DNA from 3 places in the Variovorax sp. FW301-JW7 genome. Region 2 is predicted to be linked to each of the others. Evidence: predicted binding sites of a transcription regulator. Region 2 holds the regulator's gene; each other region holds the start of a gene.
What was found. Region 2 encodes sigma-54, which starts transcription at its own class of promoters, with help from an activator protein. Its sites were predicted from a motif close to TGGCANGNAANCTGCTTT; they were not measured.
Positions count from the first base shown of each region.

Region 1 (7,387 bases), on a different contig from region 2:
CCAGGGCTTCGGCACCCGCCGCGTGTGCGCGGGCCTGGTCCAGCAAGGCCACGTGAGCGTCGCCGGCGCGGCCGTGACCGACCCCTTCGCCGACCTCGACCCCGAAGGCCTGCTGTTCACCGTGCAGGGCACCGAGTGGGCCTGCCACGAGAAGGCCTACCTGATGCTGCACAAGCCGGCCGGCACCGAGTGCTCGCAGAAGCCTTCGACCTACCCGAGCATCTACACGCTGCTGCCGTCGCCGCTGCGCCTGCGGCCCAACAAGGGCGCCGTGCAGGGCGTGCAGGCCATCGGCCGGCTCGACCAGGACACGACCGGCCTGCTGCTCTTGACCGACGACGGCCAGTTCATCCACAAGATGGGCTCGCCCAAGCACCACGTGCCCAAGGTCTACGAGGTGACGGCCAAGCACCCGATCGACGAGGCGCAGATCGCCAGGCTGCTGGCCGGCGTGGTGCTCGACGACGACCCGAAGCCCGTGCGCGCTGCGGCTTGCGAGTCCGACAGCCCGCTGCACCTGCGGCTCACGCTCACCGAGGGCAAGTACCACCAGGTCAAGCGCATGCTGGCCGCGGTCGGCAACCGGGTCGAAGGGCTGCACCGCTCGCGCATCGGCGGCCTGGCGCTGCCGAACGACCTGGCGCCGGGGCAATGGCGCTGGCTCACGGCCGACCAGGTGGCCCAGTTGCGCGCGCCCGTTCCCCGGGCCGCTTGACACAGGTCAAGGCGCGGGGCGCAACAGCGGCGCCGGGGCGCCTGCGGTCAGCTGTTTGTTGCTTTCGACCGTTAAGATTGTTAAATCTCTCCCGGAACTTTCCCTTGCGACTTCCTGCCCGCCCGAACGGCCGCCTCGCGGCCTTCCTGCTGTCCTGCCTGACAGCCCTGGTGACCCTCCCCGCCGCGGCGGCGCCGCCGGCCGCTCCACCGGCCCCTCCACCGGTTTTTGTTCTCAATTCGCTGGACGCCAGCGTGAGCGTGATCAACCCGGTCGACTGGACCGAGAAGCAGCGCATTCCGACCGGCAAGGAGCCGCACCACATCTACATGACGCCCGACGAGAAGTCGGTCATCGTGGCCAATTCGGCCGGCGACTCGCTGACCTTCCTGGACCCGCGCACGGCCGAGGTGCAGCGCGTGGTGTACGGGATCATCGATCCGTACCAGCTGCAGTTCTCGCGCGACATGAAGTGGTTCGTCACGGCGGCCAACCGCCTGAACCACGTCGACGTGTACCGCTGGGACGGCAAGGACCTGAAGCTGGCCAAGCGCCTCGCCACCGGCAAGACGCCCAGCCACATCTGGATCGACAACACCAGCACGGTGGCCTACGTCACCATGCAGGACAGCGACGAGCTGATCGCGGTCGACCTGCCGACGCAGACCGTGCGCTGGCGCATGGTCACCGGCGCCATGCCGGCCGACATCTTCGGCGCCCACAACGACAAGACGCTGCTCGTGGGCCTCACCGGCAGCGACGGCGTGCAGGTGTTCGACGTGGCCGGCGCCCAGCCCAAGCTGGTCGGCAAGATCCCCACCGGCAAGGGCGCCCACGCCTTCCGCTCGGCCGGCGACGGCAAGACCGTGTTCGTGAGCAACCGGGTGGCCAACACCATCAGCCGCATCGACCTGACCACGCTGAAGGTCGTTGCCACCTACAACGTGCCCGGCGGCCCCGACTGCATGGACGTGTCGGCCGACGGCAAGAGGCTGTACGTGACCTCGCGCTGGGCCAAGAAGCTCACGGTGGTCGATCTCGCGAGCCAGAAGGTCGTGCGGCAGATCAACGTCGGCCGCTCGCCGCACGGCGTCTGGACCCTCGACCATGCCAAGCGCATCTGAACGCGTGCGCGGTGTGCGCACCGCCGGCGTGGCCTGCGCCGTCGTGGCGCTGGCCTGCGCCACCGTGCCGGCGGCCGGTGCCCAGGATGCCGCCGCCTGCGACAAGCCCGTCTACCTGACGCTGGACACCGGCCACATGGGCATCGCCCCGCTGGTGGCCGACGTGCTCAAGCGCCAGGAGGTGCGCGTCACCTTCTTCGCCGCCGCCGAGCGCACCCAGACCGACGGCGACAGCCTGGACGACCACTGGGCGCCGTGGTGGAAGGCGAGGGCGGCCGAGGGCCACGAGTTCGGCTCGCACACCTACGACCACGCCTACTGGCGCGGCGACGTCAAGGGCACGCCGCCCGGCTTTCGCATCAAGCCGTCGGCCGGCCCGCAGACCGGCAAGGAGTCGGTCTGGAGCGCGGCTGACTACTGCGCCGACATCCGCAAGTCGTCCGACCGGCTGGCCGCCATCACCGGCAAGAAGCCGCTGCCGCTGTACCGCGCGCCGGGTGGCAAGACCTCGCCCGCTTTATTGGCGGCCGCCAAGGACTGCGGCTACGCGCACGTGGGCTGGTCGCCTGCCGGCTTCCTGGGCGACGAGCTGCCCAGCGAGACGTTCAGCAACCAGAAGCTGCTGGCCCAGGCACTCGCGGGCATCCGCCCCGGCGACATCCTGCTGGCACACCTGGGCATCTGGTCGCGCAAGGACCCGTGGGCGCCGGCCAATCTCGAGCCGCTCATCGTCGGCCTGAAGGCCAAGGGCTTCTGCTTTCGCACCCTGCGCCAGCACCCGGACTACCGCGCCTGGATCGCCTCCCACCCTTGAATCCTGAGTTTTCGCCGTGATCGACTGGTTGACCGACGTTTTTTCCGCCATGCAGGGCTGGCTCTTCGAGACCGCCGTGCAGCCGCTGGTGTACGCCATCGGCCTGGGCGGCTGGGCCGAGGACGCCTTCGACGCCACCGGCTGGCTGCTGGTCGGCGTGATCCAGATCCTCGTGCTGCTGGCCGTCATCGGCCCGCTGCAGCGCTGGCGCGCGGTCGAGCCCGTGACCGACCGCCGCGCCATCCGCACCGACGTGATCTACACGCTGATCCACCGGCTGGGCCTGTTCCGGCTGGCGCTGTTCTTCGTGCTGCAGCCCGTGTTCGACGACCTGCTCGGCAGCCTGCGCATGGCGGGGTGGGGCACCTTCCACCTGGACGAAGTCTGGCCCGGCGTGACCGACGTGCCGTGGGTGGCCTTTGCCATCTACCTTGTCGTGCTCGACTTTGTCGGCTACTGGATTCACCGCGGCCAGCACCAGTTCAACTGGTGGTGGAGCCTGCATTCGCTGCACCACTCGCAGCGCCAGATGACGATGTGGAGCGACGACCGCAACCACCTGCTGGACGACGTCATCCACGACACGCTCATCGTCATCGTGGCGCAGCTGATCGGCGTGGCGCCGGGCCAGTTCATCGCCGTCGTGGCCTTCACCCAGCTCAGCGAAAGCCTGCAGCACGCCAACCTGCGGCTGAGCTTCGGGGCGATCGGCGAGCGGCTGTGGGTCAGCCCGCGCTTCCACCGGCTGCACCACAGCATCGGGCTGGGCCACGAGTCGCACGGCCGGAGCACGCTCGGCGGCCACAACTTCGGCGTGCTGCTGCCCTGGTGGGACATGCTCTTTCGCACCGCCAACTTCGAGAACCGCTACGACCCGACCGGCATCCGCGACCAGGTCGAGCCCGGCGCCGACGGCCGGCCGCGCGACTACGGCCAGGGCTTCTGGTCGCAGCAGTGGCTGGGGCTGAAGCGGCTGTTCGGCCGCGCCTGATCCACCCGCAGGCCTGGCGGCTGGCGGGCCGGGGCCTTGCGCTATCCTCGAACCTCATGCGCCTGCTCCTCGACTCCTTCTGGCGCGCGGTGGCGTATTGCATGCTCCCGCGCGTGATCGTGCTGTCGCTCCTGCCATTGGCGCTCATGGTGCTGCTGGCCGCGGGGCTCGGCTACTTCTACTGGGACGCGGCCGTCGCCTGGACGCGCGAAGCCCTAGACGCCTGGCCGTTGCTGTCCAGCTTCTGGGCCTGGATCGGGCGCCTGTTCTCGGCTGACGTCACGGCCGCGCTGGCGCCGTTGGTGGTGGTGTTCGGCGTCACGCCGCTGATCGTGGTGCTGTCGCTGCTGATCGTGGCCGGCTTCATGGCGCCGGCGCTCACCAAGCTCGCGGCCGAACGGCGCTTTCCGACGCTCGAACAGAAGAAGGGCGCCTCCTTCTTCGGCAGCGTGCTGCGCTCGCTCGGCGCCACGGTGCTGGCGCTGATCGCCCTGGTGGTGTCGATGCCGCTGTGGCTCATTCCGCCGCTGGTGCTGATCCTGCCGCCGCTGATCTGGGGCTGGCTGACCTACCGGGTGATGAGCTTCGACGCGCTGGCCGAGCACGCCAGCCCCGAAGAGCGCGCCGCGCTGCTGCGTGCCCACCGGCTGCCGCTGCTGTGCATCGGCGTGCTGTGCGGCTACCTGGGTGCCGCGCCGAGCATCGTGTGGGCCTCGGGCCTGCTGTTCGCCGCAGCCTTCTTCGTGCTGGTGCCGATCGCCATCTGGATCTACACGCTGGTCTTTGCTTTCTCCGCGCTCTGGTTCGCTCACTACTGCCTGGACGCCCTGGCCCAGCTGCGTGCCCAGCGCGCGGCGCAGCAGGCCGCGGCCGGCGGCGGCGACGCGCAGCAGCAGGCGCTCGAGGCCGCCGAAGCCACCGAGGCCAACAAGGCCGCTCTCTCTCAATGGGGTTCACCATGACACGCGCATTCGGTCTCATCGTCGTCGGCGACGAGATCCTTTCCGGCAAGCGGGCCGACAAGCACATGGCCAAGGTCATCGAGCTGCTGGCCGCGCGCGGCCTGCAGCTGGGCTGGGCCGAATACGTGGGCGACGAGCCCACGCGGATCACCGCGGCGCTCATGCGCGCCTTCGCCTCGGGCGACATCGTGTTCTCGACCGGCGGCATCGGCGCCACGCCCGACGACCACACCCGCCAGTGCGCCGCCCAGGCCCTGCGCGTGCCGTTGGCGCTGCACCCCGAGGCCGAGGCGCTGATCCGCGAGCGCATGCAGGACACGGCCAAGGAGCAGGGCGTGCCCTACGAGCCCGACCGGTCCGACAACATCCACCGCCTGAACATGGGCGTGTTTCCGCAGGGCGCGTCGATCATCCGCAACCCGTACAACAAGATCCCGGGGTTCAGCGTCGAGCACGTGCATTTCGTGCCGGGCTTTCCGGTCATGGCCTGGCCGATGATCGAGTCGGTGCTCGACAGCCGCTATGCCGATCTGTTCACCCGCAACGCCATCGCCGAGAAGTCCGTGATCGTTTTCGGTGCGATGGAAGCCACCCTCACGCCCCTGATGCAGGCCATCGAGCAGGCCCACGCCGGCATCAAGGTGTTCAGCCTCCCCAGTGTGGATCACCCCCAATACGGCCGCCACATCGAGCTGGGCGTCAAGGGCGATCCCGCGAAGCTCGATGCCGCCTATGGCCAGCTGATCGAAGGTCTGCACACTTTCGATGCGAAGCTCGGCCCCGAATTGGTGCGTTAATTCGTATTGCACCAGTTTGGTGATTATTTCCTTTTCCGGCAGCCCCTGGGCCGTCACCCGGGCCTCATCCGGCGGGGTGACAATGGCACAGAAACTGCATCCTCCCGTCCCTGTATTCCTAACCACCATCCAACTCAGGAGAAACTGATGGCAAAGACCGTCGCCGATGTACTCAAGCTCGTCAAGGAAAACGAGGTCAAGTTCGTCGACTTGCGCTTCACCGACACCCGCGGCAAGGAACAGCACGTCACCGTGCCTGTGTCGCACTTCGATGAAGACAAATTCACCTCGGGCCACGCGTTCGACGGTTCGTCCATCGCCGGTTGGAAGGGCATCGAAGCCTCGGACATGCAGCTCATGCCCGACCCGAACACCGCCAACATCGACCCGTTCTTCGAAGAAACGACGCTGATCCTGACCTGCGACGTGATCGACCCGGCCGACGGCAAGGCCTACGAGCGCGACCCGCGTTCGCTCGCCAAGCGTGCCGAGGCGTACATGAAGGCTTCCGGCCTGGGCGACACCGCCTACTTCGGACCGGAACCCGAATTCTTCGTGTTCGACGGCGTGCGCTGGAAGAACGACATGTCGGGCTGCTTCGTGAAGATCGAGTCCGAAGAAGCCTCGTGGAACACCGACAAGGAGTTCGAGCACGGCAACAGCGGCCACCGTCCCGCAGTCAAGGGCGGCTACTTCCCGGTGCCCCCGGTCGACAGCTTCCAGGACATGCGCTCGGAAATGAGTCTGGTGCTCGAATCGCTGGGCATCCCGGTCGAAGTGCATCACCATGAAGTGGCCAACGCCGGCCAGCTCGAAATCGGCACCCGCTTCAGCACGCTGGTGCAGCGCGCCGACTGGGTCCAGCTGCAGAAGTACGTGATCCACAACGTGGCCCACGCCTACGGCAAGACCGCCACCTTCATGCCCAAGCCCATCGTTGGCGACAACGGCTCGGGCATGCACGTGCACCAGTCGGTCTGGAAGGACGGCAAGAACCTGTTCGCCGGCGACGGCTACGCAGGCCTGTCGGACTTCGCGCTGCACTACATCGGCGGCATCATCAAGCACGCCCGTGCCCTGAACGCCATCACGAACCCCGGCACCAACAGCTACAAGCGCCTGGTGCCCGGCTTCGAAGCCCCGGTGAAGCTGGCCTACTCGGCCAAGAACCGCTCGGCCTCGATCCGCATCCCGTTCGTGGCCAACCCGAAGGGCCGCCGCGTCGAAGCGCGCTTCCCCGATCCGCTGATGAACCCGTACCTGGGCTTTGCCGCGCTGCTGATGGCCGGCCTGGACGGCGTGGAAAACAAGATCCATCCGGGCGAAGCCGCCAGCAAGGACCTGTACCACCTGCCGCCGGAAGAAGACGCGCTGATCCCGACCGTCTGCCACAGCCTGGACCAGGCCCTGGAGCACCTGGACAAGGACCGTGCGTTCCTGACCAAGGGCGGCGTGTTCACCGACTCGTACATCGACGCGTACATCGACCTCAAGATGCAGGAAGTCACGCGCTTCCGCATGGCGACCCATCCGGTCGAGTTCGACATGTACTACTCGCTGTAAAAAGCGCCACAACAAGCCCGTCCCGGCGGGCAAGTAAGACAAAAGGACGGCCCCGGCCGTCCTTTTTCCTTGGTGCGGAACACCCTGTCGTGAGCGGGCCCGAATTGCATCAAAATGCGCGTTTGTCGCGCCCTCTCCGGAATCAAATGAAGACTGTCTCCCTGATTTTCCTGGCCGCCGCCTCGTTCGCCACCGCCACGGCGGCGCTCGCGCAAGAGCGCGTCTGGCGCTGCGGCAACGAGTACACCAACAACGCGACCGTGGCCCAGCAAAAGGGCTGCAAGATCATGGAAGGCGGCAACGTCACCGTCGTGCAGGGCACGAAGCCTTCGGGCGGCGGTGGTGGCAGCGCGTCGTCGTCGGGCGGTTCATCCGCCGCGCGCGCCCCGGCGGGCAGCCCGCGCGTCGAAGGCGTCGACCA
Region 1 covers NZ_JBYTBC010000007.1:310,279-317,665, reverse strand. The annotation lists gene AC3WQM_RS20875 (pseudouridine synthase) at 1-715, shown strand, start outside; gene AC3WQM_RS20870 (YncE family protein) at 820-1,839, shown strand; gene AC3WQM_RS20865 (polysaccharide deacetylase family protein) at 1,823-2,653, shown strand; gene AC3WQM_RS20860 (sterol desaturase family protein) at 2,670-3,644, shown strand; gene AC3WQM_RS20855 (EI24 domain-containing protein) at 3,701-4,606, shown strand; gene AC3WQM_RS20850 (competence/damage-inducible protein A) at 4,603-5,403, shown strand; gene glnA (type I glutamate--ammonia ligase) at 5,551-6,966, shown strand; gene AC3WQM_RS20840 (hypothetical protein) at 7,113-7,387, shown strand, end outside.
Region 1: a site for sigma-54 is predicted at 5,487-5,504, ahead of glnA (type I glutamate--ammonia ligase). Genes of this name have one in related genera too.

Region 2 (7,387 bases):
CGCCGCCCTGCGCGAGCCCCGCTACGGGCGGGTCGCGATGGCCCTGCACTGGCTGCTCGCGGCGATGATCGTCGGCTCGCTCGGCGTGGGGCTCTACATGACGGGCCTGCCCTTCTCGCCGCAGCGCCTGAAGCTCTACAGCTGGCACAAGTGGGCCGGCATCACCATCCTCCTGCTGTCGGCGCTGCGGCTGCTGTGGCGCCTCACGCACCGCCCGCCGCCGCTGTCGGCGCGGGTGCTGGCGGCCATGCCGGCCTGGCAGCGGGCCGCCCACCGCATCAGCCATGCGCTGATGTACCTGCTGTTCTTCGCGGTCCCGCTGTTCGGCTGGGCCTACAGCTCGGGCATGGGCGTGCCGGTCGTGTGGTTCGGCCTGCTGCCGCTGCCCGACCTGGTCGCGGTCGACAAGGACTTCGCCGAGGCCGTGCTCAAGCCGCTGCACCAGCGCAGCGCCTTCCTGCTGGCCGGCGTCACGCTGCTGCACGTGGCGGCGGCGCTCAAGCACCACTGGATCGACCACGACGGTCTGTTGCAACGCATGTGGCCCGCGCCACGCAAGGAATCCGCCGGATGACGACCCGTCTTTTGTGGGGCACCGCCGCCCTCCTCGGCCTCGCGCTGCACGCCGCGGCCGAGCCCCTGCCGGCCACCACCGCGAAACTGGTGCCCGAGAAGAGCCAGATCGCCTTCGTCAGCAAGCAGATGGGCGTGCCGGTGGAAGGCAGCTTCAAGCGCTTCGACGCGCAGGTCGCCTTCGACCCGAAGAAGCCCGAGGGCGGATCGGTCGTGCTGCAGATCGACACCGCCAGCGCTGGCTTCGGCGTGCCCATGAGCGATGCCGAGCTGCCCAAGCCGACCTGGTTCGACACCGCGCATTTCCCGCAGGCTAGCTTCCGCTCGAGCGCCATCAAGGCGCTGGGCGAGGGCCGCTTCGAGATGGCCGGCAAGCTCACCATCAAGGGCGTCAGCAAGTACGTGACGGTGCCCGTGAGCATCGTGTCGTCGGGCGGCGCGTATTCGGTCGCCACGGGCACCCTCACGATCCAGCGGCTCGACTACAAGGTGGGCGACGGCGAATGGACCGACACCTCGGTGGTCGGCAACGAGGTGCAGGTGCGCTTCAAGCTGACGCTCGCGGGCCTCGGGCCGCTGTGACGACGATTTCATTTCCCATGCATCCTTCTTCCCTTGCCATGAACAAGCTCCTCTTCGCCGCGGCCCTGTGCGCGGGCGCGGCCCTGCCCCTGGCCGCCACGGCCCAGGAATACACGGCGCCGCCGCTGGCCGCCAAGCCCGCGGGCGGGCCGGCCAAAAATGCGAGCTACGTGATCGACCCGACCCACACCTTCGTCATGTACGAGATGGGCCACTACGGCACCACCACCAACCGCGGCCGCTTCAGCACCAAGGACGGCTCGGTGCAGATCGACGGCACCGGCGCCAGCGGCAAGGTCGACATCACGATGGACATCAGCTCCATCAACACCGGCGTCGACCTGCTCAACCGCCACGTGCAGAGCAAGGACTTCTTCAACGTCGCCGAATTCCCCACCGGCCGCTTCGTGGCCGAGCGCATCGACTTCAGCGGCGACAAGGTGACCGACGTGCCCGGCACGCTCACACTCATGGGCCAGACCAAGCCGGTGACGCTGAAGGCCGTGCGCTTCAACTGCTACCTGAACCCGCTCATCAACCGCCAGGTCTGCGGCGGCGACTTCGAAGCCACCGTGCAGCGCAGCGACTGGGGCATCACCTGGGGCCTGAACTTCGGCTTCGAGAACAAGGTGAAGCTGCTGGTGCAGGTCGAAGCCGTGAACGTGCAGCAATGACGACGACGCAAGGAGCCACGCGATGATGGACACCACCCTTTCCCTGCTCGGCATCGCCGGCGCCATGGCCGTGGGCGCGATGAGCCCGGGCCCGAGCTTCGTGATGGTGGCGCGCACGGCCGTGGCCTCGCGCAGCGACGGGCTGGCGGCGGCCCTGGGCATGGGCGCCGGCGGGCTGGCCTTCTCCATCGCGGCGCTGGCCGGCCTGCAGGCGGCGTTCCTCGCGGTGCCGGGGCTGTACCTCGCGATCAAGGCCTTCGGCGGCGCCTATTTGATCTACCTGGGCTTTCGCATCTGGCGCGGCGCGCGTCAGCCGCTCGCGATCACGCCCGACACGGACGCCTCGCCGCGCCAGCAAGGCCGCAGCGGACGCACCTTCCTGCTCGGCCTGGCCACGCAGGTCAGCAACCCGAAGACGGCGGTGGTGTACGCGAGCATCTTCGCGGCCTTCCTGCCGCGCGAGGTGCCGCTGGTGCTGGCGCTCGCGGTGCCGGCCGTGATCTTCTGCATCGAGACGGGCTGGTACGCGATCGTCGCGCTGGCGCTGTCCTCGGCCGCGCCACGCGCGGCCTACCTGCGCTACAAGACCTGGATCGACCGCGCCGCCGGCGGCGTGATGGGACTGCTGGGCCTGCGGCTGGTGTGGTCGGCCATGCGCGGCACCTGAGGCCCTAGAGCAGGCTCTCGGGCGTGAGCGGCGCCAGCAGCTCGAGCATGGTGCGGTCCCAGAAGCCCGAGTCGGGCTCTTCGTGCAGCACGGTGGTCTTGCCGCCTTCCTCGCTGACCCACTCGATGCGCCGCGAGCCGGTGGCGCCCGCATCGGCGCCTTCGGCAAAGCGCAGCCGGTAGGCGCCCTGCTGCTTGAGCACGTCGAGCAGCTTCAGGGTCTGCTGCGCCATCTCGGGGCTGCGGATGAACAGGCCGATCTCGGTGTTGTGGACCTCGGAGCGCGGATCGAAATTCATCGAGCCGACGAACAGGATGCGCTGGTCGATCACCGCCGACTTGGCGTGCAGCCGCCCCACCGACGTGCCGAACAAACCGAGGCGCACGCTGCGCCGCGTGCGCGCGGAACTCAGCTCGTGCAGCTCGGCGCCCAGCGCGAGCATGTCGGCGCGGTAGCGGCGGTAGGCGGTGTGCACCAGCGGCTCGTCGGTGGCGGCGAGCGAGTTGGTGACCACGCTGATCTTCACGTGGCGCCCGCGGATCTCGCGCATCACCTCCAGCCCCGACGCGCCCGGGATCAGGTAGGGCGAGACCAGCGTCACCTCGCTGCGCGCGCGGCGCATCTGCTCGACCACGTTGTAGCGCACGCTGTCCACGTCGAGCAGCGGCACGCCGCCGTACGACGCGGTCTTGCCGATCACGCGGTCGGGTGAATCGGCATACGCCTCGGCGGTGGTCCAGATCAGGCCGAGCTTGCCGGCGTCGAGGTCGTCGGCCACCGGGCTGTAGCCCAGCAGGTCGTTGGGCGCGGGCCTGGGCGGCGGCGGCGTGGTGTCGGGGCCGGTGGCGGCGTCGAAGCGGCGCTGCAGTTCCTCGCGCGGCAGGTCGGTGTGCACGACCGCGCCGATCGGGCGCACGTGCGGGCTGTTCCAGTACTGGTCGAACAGCACGCCCAGGCGCGGGATCAGCGCGCCCGTGACGAAGGTGTCGAGGTCGATGAAGTTCGGGCCGGTGGTGCGGCGGAAGTACTGGTTGCCGATGTTGCGCCCGCCCGCCACCGCCATCGCGCCGTCGGCGATGAAGAGCTTGTTGTGCATGCGGCGGTTGACGCGGCTGAAGTCGAACAGTGACGCGGTGAAGCGCTTGAGCAGGCTGCCGCGCCCCGCCGGAAACGGGTTGAACAGACGCAGCTCGACGTTCGGCGTGGCGGCCAGGCCGAGCAGCAGCTCGTCTTCGCCGGACGTGTAGAGGTCGTCCATCAACAGGCGCACGCGCACGCCGCGCTGGGCCGCATCGCGCAGGGTGCGCAGCAGGTAGCGGCCGGTCTCGTCGTTCTCGATCTGGTAGTACTGCACGTCGAGCGTGCGCTGCGCGCGGCGCGCCAGCTGCAGCCGCGTGTCGAAGGCGAAGTCGCCGCCGGGCATCAGGCGAAAGCCGCTGAGGTCGGGGTCGGGCTGCGAGGCCAGCGCGATCTTGCCGAGCGCGGTGTCGGCCGAGACGGCGATGGCCTTGGTGGGCGGGCGCGGCGCCTCGTCGGGCAAGGTGGCACAACCGGCGAACAGCGATGCAGCCACGAGGGCGAAGACCCAATGCCCCCAGCGCGACAGCAGGCGACGGGTCATCGTGGGCTTTCTACAGAGCTTTGCGCAGGTTGGCGGGCGCGATGCGCAGCGCCTCGCGGTACTTGGCGACGGTGCGGCGCGCGCACTCGATGCCCTGCTCTTTCAGCATCTCGGAGATCTGGCTGTCGGACAGCGGCTTCTTGATGCTCTCGGAACTCACGAACTGCTTGATCAGCGCGCGCACTGCCGTGCTCGACGCGTTGCCGCCGGTCTCGGTGCCCAGCGCCGAACCGAAGAAGTACTTGAGCTCGACCGTGCCGAAGGGCGTCGACATGTACTTGGCGGTGGTCACGCGCGAGATGGTCGATTCGTGCAGGCCCAGCTCGTCGGCGATCTCGCGCAGCACCAGCGGGCGCATCGCGAGTTCGCCGTGCACGAAGTAGCTCTTCTGCCGCTCGACGATGGCGTTGCTCACGCGCAGGATGGTGTCGAAGCGCTGCTGGATGTTCTTGATGAACCAGCGCGCCTCCTGCAGCCGCTGCGACAGCGCCTGGCTGCCCTCGCCCTTGTGCGACTTGAGCGCACCGGCGTAGATGTCGTGCACGCGCAGGCGCGGCATGACCTCGGGGTTGAGCATGACGCGGAACTTCACGTTCGTGCCGCGCCCGGTCTTGGTGACGATCACGTCGGGAATGACGATGTTGCGTTCGACGTCCACAAAGCGCCGGCCCGGCTTGGGCTCCAGGCGCGCAATGATCTGCAGCGCCGAGCGCACCAGCTCTTCGTTCGTGCGCGTGAGCGTGGCCAGGCGCTTGAAGTCGCGCCGCGCGAGCAGCTCCATCGGCTGCTTGCAGATCGCGATGGCGGTCTTGCGGATGAGCGCTTCGGCCTCGGTCTCGTCTTCGCTGGCGAGCGCCTTCAGCTGGATGCTCAGGCATTCGCCGAGGTCGCGCGCGCCGACGCCCGCCGGCTCCAGGCTCTGCAGCAGGCCGAGCGCCACCTGGAAATGGTGCACGAGGTCGTCGAACTGGTCGTTGTCGTCGCCCGCCAGGCCCGAGGCCAATGCGGGCAGCGAGTCTTCGAGGTAGCCGTCGTCGTTGAGCGATTCGATCAGGAAGCGCAGCGCGGCACAGTCGTTTTCGTTGAGCCGCAGGCTCAGCGCCTGGCGGTGCAGGAACGACTGCAGCGACTCCTGGCTGCGCGCAAGCTCGGTGGCGTCGGCACGCTCGTCGTCGCCCAGGTTGTTCTGGCGCGCGGGTGCATCGCTGCCCCACTCGCTGTCGTCGGGCGCCATCTCGACGGTGCCGTCGCCTTCCCAGTCGGGCTCGCGCTCGGTGATCTCGGCGGCGGGGCCATCGGAGTCGGGCGTGGACGTGGTTTCGCTGGTGGTGGTCGTCGCGCTGCTGGTCGGCGCCGGGGCGAAATCGCCTTCGCCGGTTTCACCGCCCTCGTCGCGCGGCACGGGCGTGTCGACAGCATCGAGCCCGAACTCCTCGCGCGCCGCTTCTTCCGCGGTGCGTTCGAGGAACGGGTTCTCGTCCAGCATCTGCTCGACCTCCTGGCTCAGCTCGAGCGTGGAGAGTTGGAGCAGGCGAATGGACTGCTGCAGCTGTGGCGTCAGCGCCAGATGCTGCGAGACGCGAAGGGACAGCCCTTGCTTCATGGAGACCCGACCCTCCCTTACATGCGGAAGTGCTCGCCCAGGTACACCCTGCGTACCTCGGCGTTGTCGACGATCTCCGAGGGTGTGCCTTGTGCCAGCACGTGCCCGTCGCTGATGATGAACGCGTGATCGCAGATGCCCAGCGTTTCACGCACGTTGTGGTCGGTGATGAGCACGCCGATGCCACGTTCCTTCAGGAAGCTGATGATCCGCTGGATCTCGATCACCGCGATCGGGTCGATGCCGGCGAAGGGCTCGTCCAGCAGGATGAAGCGCGGCTGGGTGGCCAGCGCGCGCGCGATTTCGACGCGGCGGCGCTCGCCGCCCGACAGTGCGAGCGCAGGCGAATCGCGCAGATGGTCCACGCGCAGGTCGGCCAGCAGGTCGGTCAGGCGCTCGTCGATGTGCTGCTTGGACAGCGCCACCAGACGGCCGTTGGCGTCGGGCTCGCGCTGCAGCTCGAGCACGGCACGCACGTTTTCCTCGACCGTGAGCTTGCGGAAGATCGAGGCTTCCTGTGGCAGGTAGCTCAGGCCCATGCGCGCGCGGCGGTGGATCGGCATGTGGGCGATGGGCTCGCCGTCGATGGTGATCTCGCCGGCGTCGGCGCGCACCAGCCCGACGATCATGTAGAACGACGTGGTCTTGCCGGCGCCGTTGGGGCCGAGCAGTCCGACGACCTCGCCCTTTTGCACATCGAGCGAGACGTCTTTCACGACCGTGCGGCTGCCATAGCTCTTCTTGAGGCCGCGCGCCACGAGGCGGCTGCCCGGGACGCCGTCGGCGGGCGGGGTTCCTGCGGTTTCGATCACTTGCGCCCTTCCCCTTCGGTGCCGCCCAGCGTGGTGCTCGAGCGCAGCCCGGCGCCGGGCGCGGGGGTGGGCGCCGGGGCCGCGGGCTTCTTGCCGCCGGCCGCCGGTGCAGCGCCGGGCGCCGCCGGGGCCGGCGTGGCCTTCGGCGTGAGGATGGCCTTCACGCGACCGCCACCGCCCGCCGAGACGCCGGCGTTCGGCGGCACGAGGGAGCCGTTGACGGTGTAGGTGTCGTTGCTCTGGTCGTAGACGATCAGCGCGCCGCTGCTCTCGTCGTTGGCCGTGGCGCCGATCAGGCGGCGCATGACGGCGCGGCGGATGAACTTGACGTTGTCGGCGCGGCTGTCGTACTCGATGACTTCCGACTCGCCCTCGATCCACTCGTCGCCGGCGTTGCGCTTCTGCTTGTAATAGGCCAGCTTGCCGGGCGCCGCCGTGACCACGCCGTACTGGTAGCCCTCGGCGTCCTGGCGCACGTCCAGCCGCGCACCGCGGATGATGATCGTGCCCTTCGTGACCAGCACGTTGCCGGTGAACACGCTGGTCTGTTTCAGGTCGTCGTAGCGCATCGAGTCGGACTCGATGTTCATCGGCTTGGTGCGGTCGGCGGTTTCAGCCAGGGCGCCGGAGGCGGCTCCGGCCAGCAACAGCGCGCCGAAGGCCAGGCGGCCGAGGCGACGAAGGGTGGGGAATGTGGGGATGGAGGGCAATGTCATAAAGGCACGAAACTTGCTCTGAAACATTGTATGCGTGGGACGGTGATTGACCACCGCCGCCAATGAAAAAGCCCGCCGAAGCGGGCCTTGCGTTCGACCAGGAAAGCAGGTCGCCGGGTCGGTCAGCCCTTCTTGGCTT
Region 2 covers NZ_JBYTBC010000016.1:6,249-13,635, forward strand. The annotation lists gene AC3WQM_RS29050 (cytochrome b) at 1-574, shown strand, start outside; gene AC3WQM_RS29055 (YceI family protein) at 571-1,155, shown strand; gene AC3WQM_RS29060 (YceI family protein) at 1,194-1,829, shown strand; gene AC3WQM_RS29065 (LysE family translocator) at 1,852-2,496, shown strand; gene AC3WQM_RS29070 (phospholipase D family protein) at 2,501-4,117, opposite strand; gene rpoN (RNA polymerase factor sigma-54) at 4,128-5,720, opposite strand; gene lptB (LPS export ABC transporter ATP-binding protein) at 5,738-6,532, opposite strand; gene lptA (lipopolysaccharide transport periplasmic protein LptA) at 6,529-7,248, opposite strand; gene AC3WQM_RS29090 (thiol:disulfide interchange protein DsbA/DsbL) at 7,371-7,387, opposite strand, start outside.

Region 3 (7,387 bases), on a different contig from region 2:
GCGTCGCCGCCTACGACTTCGAAACCTCGTACCCATCGAACGGCGCGCCCACGCTGGCGCTGCTGCTCACGCGCACGGTCGAGCCCGTGGCGCAGGCCTACGAGATGGGCGACCGCACCGCGCGACCGCCGTACAGCTACGACAACCTGCGCGTGAAGGTCAACGACATGGCGCCGATCGTGCGCGCCTCGTGGCTGCGCGGTGTGTCGGCGCTGCCGAGTTCGTTCGCACACGAGTCGTACATCGACGAGCTGGCGACGGCCGCCGGCGTCGACCCCGTGCAGTTCCGCCTGCGGCACCTGGACGACCCGCGCGCGATCGAACTCGTGCAGGCCACTGCGCAGAAGGCCGGCTGGCGCATGCGCACCGGGCCGCAGGAGAACGCCGACGGCGGGCTCGGCGAAGGCGGCGACATCCTCTTCGGCCAGGGCTTCGCGTACGCGCGCTACATCCACAGCAAGTGGCCGGGCTTCGGCGCGGCGTGGGCCGCGTGGGTGGCCGATGTCGAGGTCAACCAGAAGACCGGCGAGGTGCATGTGCGCCGCGTGGTGGTGGGGCACGACGCGGGGCTGCTGGTCAACCCGGCGGGGGTCGAACACCAGGTGCACGGCAACGTGATCCAGACCACGAGCCGCGCACTCAAGGAGCAGGTGCAGTTCGCGCCGCAGCAGGGCGCCGCAACGGGCGGCGCGCAGTTGCCGGGCGTGCTGCCTTCGGGCGTGGTCGCAAGCCGCGAGTGGGGCAGCTACCCGATCCTCAATTTCCGCGACGTGCCGGTGATCGAGGTGATGCACATGCCGCGTCCCGGCGAGCCGTCGCTGGGCGCGGGAGAGTCGTCGTCGGTGCCGGGGACGGCGGCGATCGCGAATGCGATCTTCGATGCGACCGGCGTTCGGTTCAGGTCGCCGCCGTTCACGCCGGAGACGGTGCTGGCGGAACTGAATCGGGAGTTTCTCCCTCCCCCTCCAGGAGAGGGCGGGGGCGGGGGCATGCGGCGCTCGAGTGGTGACGCTGCCGTGCCCCCATCCCAACCTTCCCCCAGAAGGGGAAGGAGCAATGCTCTTTGGCCCCGGCGCAAGGGCGTGTGGGCCACCGGTGCCGCCCTTTTCATCGGCGGCCTGGGCGTCATCGCCGGCCTGCTCGGCTGGCGCGCGGCCATCGCGCCGGTGTCGCTCAGCGCACCGGTCTACAGCGAGTCCACCATCGAACGCGGCCGTGTGCTCGCCGCGCTCGGCGACTGCGCCGTGTGCCACACCGCGCCGGGCGGCGCACCCAACGCCGGTGGCCGCGCGATGGAGACGCCCTTCGGCACGCTCTACACCACCAACCTCACGCCCGACGCCGAGACGGGCCTGGGCCGCTGGTCGTTCAGCGCCTTCCAGCGCGCGATGCGCGAAGGCGTCTCGCGCGACGGCCACCACCTGTACCCCGCGTTCCCCTACACCGCCTTCGCGAAGACCAGCGACGACGACCTGCAGGCGCTCTACGCGTACTTCATGGCGATGCCGGCGGTGCGCGCGGCAACGCCCAAGTCCGAACTCAAGTTCCCGTTCAACCTGCGCCCGCTGATGGCCGGATGGAACGCGCTGTTCCACGACCCCGCGCCACTGCCGCCCGTGCCCACGCAAAGCGCCGAATGGAACCGCGGCGCCTACCTCGTCAACGGCCTGGGCCATTGCGGCGCCTGCCACACGCCGCGCAACGCGCTCGGCGCGGAGCAGGGCGGCAGCGCGTTCCTTTCGGGCGCGATGGTCGATGGCTGGGAGGCGCCCGCGCTCACGCAGCTGTCGAAGGCCGCCGTGCCGTGGGACACCGACGCGCTGTACCGTTACCTGCGCCACGGCCACTCGCCGCGCCACGGCATCGCGGGCGGCCCGATGGCCGAGGTGGTGCGCGAACTCGCGCAGGTGCCCGACGCTGACGTGCGCGCGATGGCCGTCTACCTTGGGTCGTTCAACCCCGCGCCGGCTGCGCAACCGCAGACGCTCGCGCAGCAGGCCATCGACAACGCCGCGCGCACGCAGGGCCAGCTGCTCGGCCCCGCGCAGCGCATGTTCGACAGCGCGTGTGCCTCGTGCCACCACGACGGCGACGGCCCCACGCTGCTGGGCGTGAACACGCCGCTCGCACTCAACAGCAGCCTCACGAGCACACGGCCCGACAACCTGCTGCGCACCATCCTCGATGGCGTGCGCGCGCCCGCGCACCGCGACATCGGCTTCATGCCCGCGTTCCGCGAAGCGCTCGACGACCGCCAGATCGCCGACCTCGCCGGCTACATGCGCGCACGTTTCGCGCCGCAGGAAGCGCCGTGGACGAACCTGCCCACCGACGTGGCGCGCGTGCGGGCCACGCCGGGCCACTGACACACGGCGGTTCCCGAGGCGCGGCTACGATGGCGCGCAGACCTTATTCACGGAGACACCACGCCATGCTTTTGGACCTTTCGACCGCTTCCAGCCTGCCCCGCGACGCCGAGCGCGCCACCCTTGTCGGTCGCCTCTGGCAACCCGGCGTGGGCCCGGTGCTGGTGGCCGTGCAGGGCGATGGCCTGCACGACCTGTCAAAGCTCGCGCCCACCATGAGCGACCTGCTCGAAGGCCAGGGCTCGCCGGCCGAAGCCGTGCGCGCTGCATTGCAAGCGGGCACCGCACCGCGCATCGCCGCGCTCGATGCCGTGCTTGCCAACAGCGACGAAAGCACGCGCGACAGCCACCAGGCCTGGCTGCTCGCCCCCTGCGACCTGCAGGTCGTGAAGGCCAGCGGCGTGACCTTCGTCGCGAGCCTGCTCGAACGCGTGATCGAAGAGCAGGCACGTGGCGATGCCTCGCGCGCCGAAGCCACGCGCGCGGCCATCGGCGATGTGCTCGGCGACAACCTCGCCGACATCGTGCCGGGCTCGCCCGAAGCCATGAAGGTGAAGGACGTGCTCATCGCGCAAGGCATGTGGTCGCAGTACCTCGAAGTGGGCATCGGCCCCGACGCCGAGGTCTTCACCAAGGCCCCGGTGCTTGCGGCCGTGGGCACCGGCGCCGACGTGGGCATCCACGCGGACTCGGCCTGGAACAACCCCGAGCCCGAAGTCGTGCTCGCGGTGAACAGCCGCGGCGAAACGCTCGGCGCCGCGCTGGGCAACGACGTCAACCTGCGCGACTTCGAAGGCCGCAGCGCGCTGCTGCTGGGCAAGGCCAAGGACAACAACGCCTCGTGCGCCATCGGCCCGTTCATCCGCCTGTTCGATGCGCACTTCGGCATCGCCGATGTGCGGCGCATCACGGTCGCGCTGAACGTGACGGGCCCCGAAGGCTTCACGCTCGAAGGTTCGAGCTCGCTGTCGAAGATCAGCCGCGATCCGCTCGACCTCGTGGCGCAGACACTCAACCGCCACCACGCCTACCCCGACGGCTTCATGCTGTTCCTGGGCACGATGTTCGCGCCGACGCAAGACCGCCATGGCCCCGGGCAAGGGTTCACGCACGTCGTGGGCGACCACGTGCGCATCGCGGCCCCCGAGCTGGGTGCTTTGAACAACCGCGTGGTCCATGCCGACCAGGCGCCGCGCTGGCGCTACGGCATCGGGGCGCTGATGCGCAACCTGGCCGGACGCGGCCTGCTGTAGCCCGCCGGGGCGCGTGGCGCTGTCTACGCGCCGCTGCGCAGCGCCCGCCGGTACTGCACGGCTTCGGCCACGTGCGCGACCTCCACCGTGTCCGCGCCCGCCAGGTCGGCGACCGTGCGCGCCACCTTCAGCACGCGGTGCGTGCTGCGCGCCGACCAGCCGAGCTTGTTCGCGGCGTTGAACATGAACTGCCGCGCCGGCGTGTCGAGCGCAGCATGCGTGTCGATGGCGCTGCCCTGCAGCGATTGGTTGGGCGTGCCCTGGCGCCGCATCGCGCGTTCGCGTGCGGTGATCACGCGGGTGCGGATGTTGGCGGTCGATTCGCCGGGCGGTGCATCGAGCAGCAGCTGCGCGGGCACAGCGGGCACCTCGATGTGCAGGTCGATGCGGTCCAGCAGCGGGCCGCTGAGCTTGCCCTGGTAGCGCAGGATCTGGTCGGGCGTGCAGCGGCAGGCCTTGGCCGTGGTCGTTCCGAGGTAGCCGCAGGGGCAGGGGTTCATCGCCGCGACCAATTGGAAGCGCGCCGGAAATTCCGCGCGCCGCGCGGCCCGCGCGATGGTGATCGTGCCGGTCTCCAACGGTTCGCGCAACGCCTCCAGCGCGGCGCGCGCGAATTCGGGGAATTCGTCGAGAAAGAGCACGCCGTGGTGCGCCTGCGAGATCTCGCCGGGCCGGGGCGGCGAGCCGCCGCCGACCAGCGCCACCGCGCTGGCCGTGTGGTGCGGCGCCGCTGTCGGCCGGCACATCCAGCGTCCGGTGGCGAAGCGCCCGCCCAGGCTGGCGATGGCGGCGCTTTCGAGTGCCTCGTCGATGCCCATCGGCGGCAGCAGGCCGGCAAAGCGCTGCGCGAGCATGGACTTGCCCGAACCCGGTTCGCCCACCATCAACAGGCTGTGGCCGCCGGCGGCGGCCACCTCCAGCGCGCGCTTGGCGCTGGCGTGGCCCTTGACGTCGGCCAGGTCGGCGTAGTGCGGCGCGGCATCGCCGGTCGCGGGGAGCACGCGGGTCCAGCCGTCGTCGGGGCCCTCGGGCGCGGATGCGGCGGCGTCGCGGTCGCTCAGGAACTGGCGCACCACGTCCAGCAGGTGCCGGGCGCCGTAGACCTCCCCGCCGGGCACCAGCGCGGCCTCGCGGGCGCTGTCCATGGACAGCACCAGCCGCGTCGCCACGCCGCGTGTGTGCAGGGCCAGGGCCATCGCCAGCGTGCCGCGCACGGGGCGCAGTTCGCCCGACAGCGACAGCTCGCCCGCGAACTCGTGGCCGGCCAGCCGGGCGTTCTCGATCTGCCCGCTGGCCGCGAGGATGCCCAGGGCGATGGGCAGGTCGAAGCGGCCCGAATCCTTCGGCAGGTCGGCGGGTGCGAGATTGACGACGATCTTCTTGTTCGTAGGAAATTCAAGCCCGGCGTTCTGGATCGCCGAGCGCACGCGTTCGCGCGCCTCCTTGACCTCCGTCTCGGCCAGCCCCACCAGGGTGAAGCTCGGCAGGCCGTTCGCCAGATGCACCTCGACCGTGACGGCGGCGGCCTCCAGGCCGAGCAAGGCGCGGCTTTGCACCAAAGACAGACTCATTGTTCTCCTTCTCCCCAAGTTGGTGCGCCTGCGACATGCAGGCCCAGGACCGTGCAGCGTGCAAGCGTGTGCAACTGCCGGAAACAGGGCTTGTAACGATTTGGCGCTCACCGCCGCGCATCGCCGCCCTCTGGCCGGGGCGGTATTTGTGCACTTTGGCACGCTCCCTGCTTTGAGGGTGCTCAGGTCCAACAACACACTTGCGAGGAGTTCCCTGATGACGCACCGTACCGCCGCCCAGGCGTTGATCGTTCTGGCCACTGCACTGACCGCCTCGGGCGCCGCCATGGCCCAGGCCGCCGACGCCGCAGCCCCGGCACCCGCGCCCCTGCTCACGGGCAATGTCTCCCTGACCTCGAACTACAAGTTCCGCGGCCAGGACCAGGACATGATCGGCAAGAACGACTACGCCAAGACCAAGGGCTTCAAGCCCGCCATCCAGGGCGGCTTCGACTACGCCTTCGGCGAGAGCGGCTTCTACGTCGGCAACTGGAACTCCAGCGTCAACTGGCTCAAGGGCAACAGCATCGAGAGCGACATCTACGGCGGCTACAAGTTCAAGGCCGGCCCGGTCGACATGGACGTCGGTGCGCTGACCTACATCTACCCGGGCAACTCGGCAGGCAACACCACCGAGCTCTACGTGGGCGCCACCTACGCCAACGACAGCTTCGGCTCGTTCACGGCCAAGTACTCGCACACCGTGTCGAAGGACTACTTCGGCTACGCGGGCAACAAGGCCGGCTCGGGCCTGAAGGGCACCAACACCGGTTACCTGAACCTGGCCTACAGCAAGGAGATCGTGCCCAAGGTCACGCTGAAGGCGGCGGTCGGCTTCACCAACATGTCCAGCGACATCCGCAGCCTGGGCTACAAGAGCTACGTCGACTACAACATCGGCGCCACCTACGACTTCGGCAGCGGCCTGACGCTCACCGGCTCGGTGCAGGGCGCCAACAAGAAGAGCTCGTACCTCGCCGTGGCCAACCCGGGCTACGACTTCGGTTTCGGCACCTTCGGCCAGACGACGTACTCGCCCAACAAGGCACGCTTCATCGTCACGCTGACGAAGACGCTGTAATCGACACAACAACCAGGTGCGGCCCACGTTGCCGCGCCACCTTTCATCCATCCAGAAGGAGCAACTCATCATGAAGCTGGTCACAGCCATCATCAAACCGTTCAAGCTCGACGAGGTGCGTGAAGCACTCTCGGCCATCGGCGTGCAGGGCATCACCGTCACGGAAGTGAAGGGCTTCGGTCGCCAGAAGGGCCACACCGAGCTGTACCGCGGCGCCGAGTACGTGGTCGACTTCCTGCCCAAGGTGAAGATCGAGGCGGCCATCTCCGACGACCTCGTCGACCGCGTGATCGAGGCGGTGGAGGGCGCTGCGCGCACCGGGAAGATCGGCGACGGCAAGATCTTTGTCTACAACCTCGAGCAGGTCGTGCGCATCCGCACCGGCGAAACGGGCCGCGAAGCCCTCTGATCGAGTCCTGGCCCGAAAGAACAACGACTATGAAAAAACTTCTTGTCTCTCTTGCGCTCGGTTTGAGCGTCTTCGTCGCCGGCACGTCGGCGCTGGCCCAGGCACCCGCCGCCACCCCTGAGGCACCGGCTGCATCGGCACCTGCCGCGGCTGCACCCGCGCCTGCAGCGGCTGCAGCACCCGCTGCTGCCGAAGCTGCGCCCGCCGCTCCGGCCGCGGCACCCGCGCCCAAGGTCGACTCCGGCGACACCGCCTGGATGCTCACCTCGACCCTGCTCGTGATCCTGATGACCATCCCCGGCCTGGCGCTGTTCTACGGCGGCCTGGGCCGCTCCAAGAACATGCTGTCGGTGCTGATGCAGGTCTTCGTGATCTTCTCGCTGATCAGCATCCTGTGGGCCATCTACGGCTACAGCCTGGCCTTCACGGGCGACGGCAATTTCTTCGGAAGCTTCGACAAGATCTTCATGAAGGGCATCACGCAGGAGACCTTCGGCGCGCTGACCACGATTCCCGAATACGTGTTCGTCGCCTTCCAGGGCACCTTCGCGGCCATCACCGTGGCGCTGATCGTCGGCGCCTTCGCAGAACGCGCCAGGTTCTCGGCCGTGCTGCTGTTCTCGGTGATCTGGTTCACCTTCAGCTACGTGCCCATGGCCCACATCGTGTGGGGCGGCGGCCTGCTGGGCAAGGACGGCGCGCTCGAC
Region 3 covers NZ_JBYTBC010000010.1:58,680-66,066, forward strand. The annotation lists gene AC3WQM_RS24535 (molybdopterin cofactor-binding domain-containing protein) at 1-2,366, shown strand, start outside; gene AC3WQM_RS24540 (fumarylacetoacetate hydrolase family protein) at 2,432-3,619, shown strand; gene AC3WQM_RS24545 (YifB family Mg chelatase-like AAA ATPase) at 3,643-5,190, opposite strand; gene AC3WQM_RS24550 (TorF family putative porin) at 5,408-6,271, shown strand; gene glnK (P-II family nitrogen regulator) at 6,342-6,680, shown strand; gene AC3WQM_RS24560 (ammonium transporter) at 6,710-7,387, shown strand, end outside.
Region 3: a site for sigma-54 is predicted at 5,347-5,364, ahead of AC3WQM_RS24550 (TorF family putative porin). Genes of this name have one in related genera too.